Regions from separate parts of the Aliivibrio logei genome, predicted to be linked through region 1. Evidence: predicted binding sites of a transcription regulator. Region 1 holds the regulator's gene; the other holds the start of a gene.
The links. Region 1 encodes PurR, which represses purine synthesis genes. Its sites were predicted from a motif close to TNANGNAAACGTTTNCNTNA; they were not measured.
Positions count from the first base shown of each region.

Region 2: glpX (class II fructose-bisphosphatase) is a predicted target of PurR. The motif match lies at 2,623-2,642, and genes of this name have one in related genera.

Region 1 is NZ_MAJU01000029.1:164,654-168,874, forward strand. Features, by position in the region: gene A6E04_RS18825 (PepSY domain-containing protein) at 1-312, opposite strand, end outside; gene A6E04_RS18830 (TVP38/TMEM64 family protein) at 442-1,119, opposite strand; gene A6E04_RS18835 (TfoX/Sxy family DNA transformation protein) at 1,213-1,800, opposite strand; cyclic di-GMP riboswitch class I at 1,929-2,011, opposite strand; gene purR (HTH-type transcriptional repressor PurR) at 2,175-3,176, opposite strand; gene torD (molecular chaperone TorD) at 3,501-4,148, opposite strand.
Region 2 is NZ_MAJU01000024.1:16,210-20,430, forward strand. Features, by position in the region: gene A6E04_RS15735 (phosphoribulokinase) at 1-67, shown strand, start outside; gene A6E04_RS15740 (1,4-dihydroxy-2-naphthoate polyprenyltransferase) at 155-1,063, shown strand; gene rraA (ribonuclease E activity regulator RraA) at 1,157-1,654, shown strand; gene zapB (cell division protein ZapB) at 2,089-2,331, opposite strand; gene glpX (class II fructose-bisphosphatase) at 2,699-3,706, shown strand.

The sequences.
Region 1 (4,221 bases):
TATGATCTGATTTTCGTAGATAAGTTTTAGTTCATAAGTCCATTCATCATCGTCTTCTTCTAACTCAACTTTTATGATTCTGCCATAAAGGTCTTGGTTTACTGTCTGATAAAGAGCAGAGAAAGGCTTAATAAGGCCTTGTTCTACAGCCATGATAATTTCATCACGGTCTTCATCAAACTCAATGGTTGTATTGAGAGGGAGGGTAATATCTTGAACTGCGGGAATTGCATGATCTTGAGCAAAGCTCAATGGCGATAAACACATTGAGAGGCTAAATATAAGTATAGCTAATGGCTGACGAGTAAACATAAATACGCACTCTAAAAATTAAACTACAGGCAGTATAAATTATTAAACATGAACGTAAAATGAATCCTGCAGGTAATCAGTGAGAGAAGGAATAAGAGATAGAATAATGTCTATCTCTTATTCGCAATTTTAAGAGGTGCGTTTTTTCTGAACATAACTAATAATAAATTTTGCAACGATTGGAAATAAACCAAGAAGAGCAAGAGAGCCGAGTATATTTGGTGATATTAACCCTGATAGTGAGGTTATTTCAGCTAATTGAGTTCCGGCATTTAAAAATACCATGGTTCCGGGCAGCATGCCTAATTGACTAAATAAGTAAAACCGAGCGGCGGTTAGTTTTGTTAATCCCATGACTAAATTAATAAGAAAGAATGGAAATATAGGAATTAAACGAAGAGTCAGTAAGTAAAAAGCGCCATCTTTTTCAATACCTTGATTGATGGAAATTAATTTGTCCCCAAATTTACGATCAACCCATTCTCTTAATAAATAACGGCTGCTTAGGAAGGCAATAGTAGCACCAATGGAACTGGCAAAAGAAACCAATAATAAGCTCCACCAAAAACCAAATAAGGCCGCACCAAGCAATGTGACTACTGCGGCGCCTGGTATTGATAATGCAGTGACGGTAATGTAACCAAAGAAATAAAGGGTGCTATAAAAGAAAAGGTTTTCTTGGATGTCACTTTGAAGGGCTTGATGGTATGCCTTAGCCTGCTCTAGAGTAAATAGATGACCAAAGTTAAAAAAGATAACAGCAAAGGCTGTAAGAAGAGTGATTAATAAGAGTAATTTTTTATTCATAATTCATTTCCTAGCCTTATGTTGTCTTTAATTTATACAGGTAAAGACAACATAAGAGTAGGGCGAATGTAAAATAAATGTAGGAAAATGTATTTAAAGTTGTTTTCTTAATTCATTTCTAATATCAGTAGAGATAACAGACCAGTGAGTACCTTTAATCGCTCCTTCAAGCGACCACAGTAATTCGTCACTAACAGAACTTGAATGAGTCTGTTGAATCGCTTTATAAGCGTTTACAGATCCCGTCTCCATTAGTTCTTTTACGGTCGTTATTCCTGCTTTTTTCAGCATTCTCTCTGTCGCTAATCTTAGATTGGGTAAATCCTTAATTCGAGAGGGACCTGCTGTTTTTTGTTTTTCTTTGTCTTTTTTAGCAACATCTAAAGCAACAACAGCTTGAATTAGGATTGAATCAGGTTCATCCCAACATTCAGGTGAAATAGCAAAATATTTAGTTACCACGGGGAAACCACGTTTTTTATAAACGTAAGGTTCAAAACCTTGGTCTTTAAATAAATTAATAGTGTTATCGCTTGCTCGCAAATGCAGTCTGTCCTGAACAACAAGTGCAAACATTGTGTCATCAATAAAAACACCAAAGCCGCCAAACATGGAGCGTGAAGTGATTTTCCCTAGAGAGGAAAGTAATCGAAGTGAATCTTTTAGTATTGGTTTATCCATTGCAATAATTCTCGGTTAGTAAGTCTATGTCACTAAACAACTGAGCCCGAGGAAATAGTAGCAAGTTCAAAACCACACATTGTTATTTCTAAGTAAAAATTAACAATGTGTAGATATAAATACCTGCCATCGGCAACCCCGCTACCTTATATAAATACGTAGGCCGGAAGCTTTGCGTCCTGAGCTTTCGCACAGTTTGCCCTGTTCGTGACAGTTAAGATGATATAGTAATCAATAAAATGAAATGTTGTCCACTTGTAAGTTATGTGACATTGGTTCAGAAAATAAGGATGATTTTCTGTTATGCCAGTTCAAGTTTTAAATAAATAAATATTTTTTCACTTGCATATTTATGATTAATGCATCACTCATTGTTACAGTTTATGGACACTTTTCCGAGTTACCACTTCTGGATGCATTTCAAAAATGCGTCTTTCATGGTGCTTATCTTTGATTCGTTCCAACAATATTTCAACGGCGGTCTTACCAACGCGACGTTTAGGTTGGTGAATCGTCGTCAATGGTGGAGAGAAATATGCAGAAAGTTCAATGTTATCGTAACCAATGATTGAGATATCTTCAGGTACACGTAAGCCAGTTTGTTGAATTTTGCTGATAGCCGCTAATGCCATAATGTCGTTAAAACAAAATAATGCAGTTGGTTTATCTTCCATCTGTAGCATTTTTTCAACAGATTTAGAGGCAGAAGAACACTCAAAATCACCTTCAAATATCCAATCTGGATTTGACGTTAAATTTGCTTCAGATAAAGCTCTGTAGAAACCATGAATTCGTTCTTTACAGGTTGCTTTATCAAGCTGACCGGTAACACAGCCAATTTTTGTGTGTCCATTTTCAATCAGGTGTTTTGTTGCTAAATAACCACCTTCTTCAGAATTATCAATAATTTTGTCGGTATGAGGGCTATCTGGACCCCAGTCCATGATTACCATTGGTAATTCTGTGTTTTTTTCAAGTTGTGCTAATAACTGTTCATTTAGATCAGAACACATAACTAATAAGCCATCGACACGTTTTTCTGCCAGCATACGAAGGTAGTGCTTTTGTTTATCTAGATCACCTTCGGTATTACACATAAATAATGTGTAACCTTGCTTGTAACAGTAGTTCTCAACACCGTGCATCATTTCGGCAAAAAATGGATTAAAAGACTGGGTAACTAGCATGCCGATAGTTCGAGTTGTGTTGCACTTTAAACTACGAGCAACGGCACTCGGTGCATAGTTTAGTTCTTCAACGGCTTCCCATACTCGTTTTTGAGTTGCTTCTGCAACAAATCGAGTTTTGTTAATTACATGAGAAACGGTGGTTGTCGAAACAGAAGCAAGTTTCGCAACGTCTTTAATGGTAGCCATATTAAAAGCCTTAATTTATTAAGGGGCTATTTATGTTCCAACAATAGTGTCAAAGTCTCTCTTTATTTTTTAATAAAGATTGTTGGAAGGTAAATAGGCCCTGTGAGTATATTACCAATAGTAGATTAGAGAATAATCTAGGTGGTATAAATGAAAAAAACCGCGATAAATGCGGTTTTCATTGATATTCAAATTTTATCGTTTGCGTTCACATTTTATCTATAAAGCGTAGCGCAAACAATTGCTGATTTAATAAATTTTAATAGTCGTTTTGATATATATCACACTATTGTTAACTTATCTTACCAGTTGTACATGCTTTTGTTATTCGCCCGCTAGGAATTTTACATCCAATTCTAAGAACGTAACAAGGAAGTGAGTAACGGCAGCATAGAAGCCAAATGTATCTCGTTCAGAACAAAGTTGGTTAAAACGTGGCGCCCAAGATAATAACTGCTCGTTAATAAATTGCAGTTGTGCGGCCATGAATTGCTCGAATTCTGGTTCCGTTGTTTGCTGATTCGTCATGACAATTAGATTGCCTAAGAAATCTAACTCAATAGCAATGTGATCTGCAGGTTCATTGAATTCAGCTTTTTGAGTGATGTTGTATTTTTCTAATAAATCACGCATATCTTGTGCCGGTTTCGCATTAAGAAGGCGTGATTTATCTAAATACATTGAAGCATAAGGAAGCGCACTGTTCTTATCAGAGCCTAAGAACGCTTCACAGAAGTCAGCCGATAGTTCAAGCTGTGCATCTTCGCGTGTTTGTAATTCATTCAATTTTGTTACAATTGAAGAAATAGAGTCGGTTAGCTCTGGAGTTTCAGAAAGGTTCGTTAAAAAGGTACGAATCTCAAAACTGTTATACTGCTCTAATTGCTCTTTAGTTAGCTCGTGTGCAAATAGGCTAGATAACCACCAATAAATTTCAGCACGTTGTTCATTAAATGCATTTAGTTCGTTCATGTAAAATAAGCTCCAAAAAATTGACTAAATAATTGTACGGCATAAGTGTGAAAAGGAATAGCACCTATCATTA
Region 2 (4,221 bases), on a different contig from region 1:
TTTTGCAATGGAGCTAATCATTCGTCCTTTGCTTCAGCAACTTATTGAAACTGGTAAGATTGGTTAATCTCTTTATTAAAAGATCAGTGACAAACTTGGGTATGTGTCGAAAATAGTGAATAATAGAGAGTCTATTCACTATTTTTGCGATGCCATGAAAACTTCTCCTTTTACTATTTGGCTCAGTGCAGCCCGTCCAAAAACATTACCTTTAGCGCTTGCCTCTATCATGACCGGCTCGGCTCTGGCGTATTGGAATAACCATGCTTCTGCAACCATTACCATAATGGCCTTCGTTACCGCCACTTTACTGCAAATTTTATCCAACCTCGCCAATGATTATGGTGATGCAGTAAAAGGCACAGATAATGATGAACGCCTTGGGCCACAACGTGCCATGCAATCCGGCCTTGTCACTCAAGCTACGATGAAGAAAGCCATTGGTATTAATATTGTCTTAACCATTATCAGCGGTTTAATCTTGGTTTTTAGCTCTCTTCATCAAACCATGGACATTATCGGATTCATTATTCTTGGTCTTTTAGCGATGGGCGCGGCTATCGCATACACCATGGGTGATAAACCTTATGGGTATCGTGGACTTGGTGATATCTCAGTATTTATCTTTTTTGGTCTACTGGGGGTTGCAGGAACTTACTACTTACAAACAGGCCATTTGTCCTCCTCTTTGCTTCTTCCTGCTATTGCTTGTGGCCTTTTGGCTGTTGCCGTCTTAAATATTAATAATCTGCGTGATATTGATAATGACGCCGCCTGTGGAAAAATGACACTGGCGGTACGCATGGGGCCAAATTGGGGTCGTAAGTATCACGCCATCATCATCGCGATCAGCTTTACGTGTCTCGCCCTATTTAGCGCAACGCAAATCCACTCTTTAGCTGGTTGGTTATTTTTAATTCCGGCACCTTTTGTACTAAATCATGTTATTTCAGTGATGCGAGCACCCGATGGCGAAGCCATTAGACCAATGATGGGAACGGTCGTGCAATGTGCTTTATTCACAAATATCTTCTTCTCACTTGGTTTGTATTTATCTATATAACCTTGAGACTTGTCATAGTAATGACCTAGAAAGTACGTATATTAAAATCTTCACACGTTTAACTGCCACCACAACCAGAAGGTAAGCCTCACGATGGAATATAATACTTCAGCACTTTGTGACATTTATTTAGACCAAGTTGATGTTGTTGAACCAATGTTTAGCCACTTTGGTGCAAAGAGTTCATTCTCAGGACAAATCACGACAATCAAGTGTTTTGAAGATAATGGACTTATTAGCCAACTACTGGATGAAAAAGGTGAAGGTCGTATATTATTAATTGATGGCGGTGGCTCATTACGTCGTGCATTGATTGACGCTGATCTTGCAGCAAAAGCGGCACACAATGGGTGGGAAGGATTGATCGTTTATGGCTGTGTACGTGAAGTCGATTATCTAGAAGAAATAGAATTAGGCATTCAAGCGCTTGCTTCTATTCCTGTGGGTGCAGCAAAGAAAAATGTCGGTGAAATAGATGTTGCCGTCAATTTTGGTAGCGTTACCTTTCTACCTGAAGACTACCTTTATGCCGACTCAACAGGGATCATTATCTCGCAAGAACCATTAGAAGAAATGGGCGAGGAAGAATAGAGCAGAATTCAGAGGTGATCGTTGTAGTTACAGCGACAAAGAATGGTTCTCCCCCTTTATCGCCATTGCAATGAGATCTGCATAGTCAATCCAAGGGGGAGTTAGAGGGGGGTTGGTTATGCCATGTTCATGTTATGCGGATAAACTCAACTTCATCATTGACAACCCCTCCCAACCTCCCCTTATATTGATACTCACAACCAAGTAACAACTGTGATAAAGGGGAGGAGCTAAAAGCCAAAGCACTACCTCATATCTTCCTGAAACCTGAGACCTGAACCCTCGCTTTTTGCTTTTATAGTCTCTAGTTAGCGAAGCGTATAGTTTCTAGCATCAAAAAAAACCGCAGGTGCTTTCACACCTACGGTTTCAAATAATTCACAGAACTCAGCTCTTCCTCACTCCTCGAGCGAAGCGTCCTCGTCCCTGCTCTATTACTCTACTTCTTCCATCTTACCTAATAAACCACGGATGCGAGCTTCAAAACTAGCTTGTTCATCACGTGCTTTCTGAGCTTCTTGCTCAACTTCAGAACGACCGTTATTTGCTTGCTCAAGATTTTGAGTTAGCTCTGCGTTCGTTTCTTTTAATTCTTCAACTTCCATTTGTAGCAGTGCGATTGTATCTACTGCCATCTGAACTTTAGCTTCTAGTTGTTCTAATATTTCTAAAGACATTCCTGCCACCTTAACTGTAATTCTAATTGAAATGCAGGGGCATTATTGATTCCCTGCGAAACTTGTTTTCTATTCTACTCAGCAATTGCAATTCTGCCATAGTGTTATTCATTAAATTGCATTATATGAACAAAAAAAAGACAGTTTTAACCAACATCTGACCTTATTTCTTAAGATTAAAACGAACCTCATACTAAAACTAGAAATTTAGCCTGATTATTTGAGTTCAACCACATGATTTTTAGTCCCATTATCTTCTTTAAATTTCATCAAAAATAACTCTTTCACCTAAAAAGCAAACGTTTCCTTTTTTGTTGTGATAAAATCTTCGCGATTTTTATCCATTCATCGATTATTCGGAGCAAATATGAAACGCGATCTAGCAATGGCTTTTTCTCGAGTTACTGAAGGTGCCGCACTGGCTGGTTACAAATGGCTTGGCCGTGGTGATAAAAACGCTGCCGATGGCGCTGCTGTTGAAGTAATGCGTACTCTTCTGAACAAAACTGACATCAGTGGTGAGATTGTTATTGGTGAAGGTGAGATCGATGATGCACCGATGCTATATATCGGCGAGACCGTCGGTACCGGTGGTGATGCCGTAGATATCGCAGTTGACCCAATTGAAGGGACTCGCATGACAGCAATGGGGCAATCCAATGCACTTGCTGTACTTGCTGCTGGCGAAAAAGGCAGTTTCTTAAAAGCGCCTGATATGTATATGGAAAAATTAGTTGTTGGTCCTGGTGCTAAAGGTGCAATCGACCTTAACCTTTCTCTCGAAGAAAACTTAGAGAATGTCGCTAAAGCATTAGGCAAAACACTGGAGACACTAGTTGTAACCACACTTGCTAAACCTCGTCATGATGTCATGATCGCGAAAATGCAAAAAATGGGCGTTCGTGTATTTGCTGTGCCTGATGGCGATGTTGCGGCTTCAATCCTAACGTGTATGCCAGACAGTGAAGTTGACGTAATGTACTGTATCGGCGGAGCACCTGAAGGGGTAATTTCTGCTGCCGCTATCCGCGCATTAGATGGCGACATGCAAGCTCGTCTTCTTCCTCGTCACGAAGTGAAAGGCGATACAGAAGAAAACCGAGCTTATGGTGAAGAAGAACTCAAGCGCTGTAAAGAAATGGGCGTAGAAGCGAACGTTATCTTAAAAATGACAGACATGGCTCGTAGCGATGATGTTGTATTTGCTGCAACTGGGATCACGAAAGGTGATTTGCTAGAAGGCATTACTCGCCAAGGTAATATTGCGACAACTGAGACGCTGCTTATCCGTGGTCGTTGTCGTACCATTCGTCGCATTAAGTCGATTCATTACCTAGAGCGTAAAGACAAAGAAGTTAGAGATTTTATTCTTTAATTAAAAGCGGGAAGATCGGTCCTATGGGCCTAGTTCCTGTGACGTAAATTTGAACCGTGGATGTGAGAGCATCTGCGGTTTTTTATTTTAAGAGAATTCAAGTTTCAGATCGGTCGCAAGCTCCCTTGCTGGATTCAGGGGGATCGTTGTGGTTACAGCGACAAAGAATGGTTCTCCCCCTTCATTACTTTAGTTATGAGATCGATATGGTCAATACGAGGGGGTTGTTAATGGCATATTTGCATTATTCTGATGAACTAAACTTCATTATTTACAACCCCTCCTAACCTCCCCTTATATCAACATCATTAATCCCAATAAACCATCACTCAAAGGGAGGAATAGTATTGTGATCGCTGTAATACCGTGTTCACCTCTGAAATCTGTAAGCGAAACGTTCTGAACTCCTCCTTCGCATCTCGTAGAACAAAGTCCGCTCTCGTCTCTCGGAACGAAGCGCCCAGAATCCTGACCTTTCATCTCAAAAAAGACACATGCCTTAAATATCCCTCATC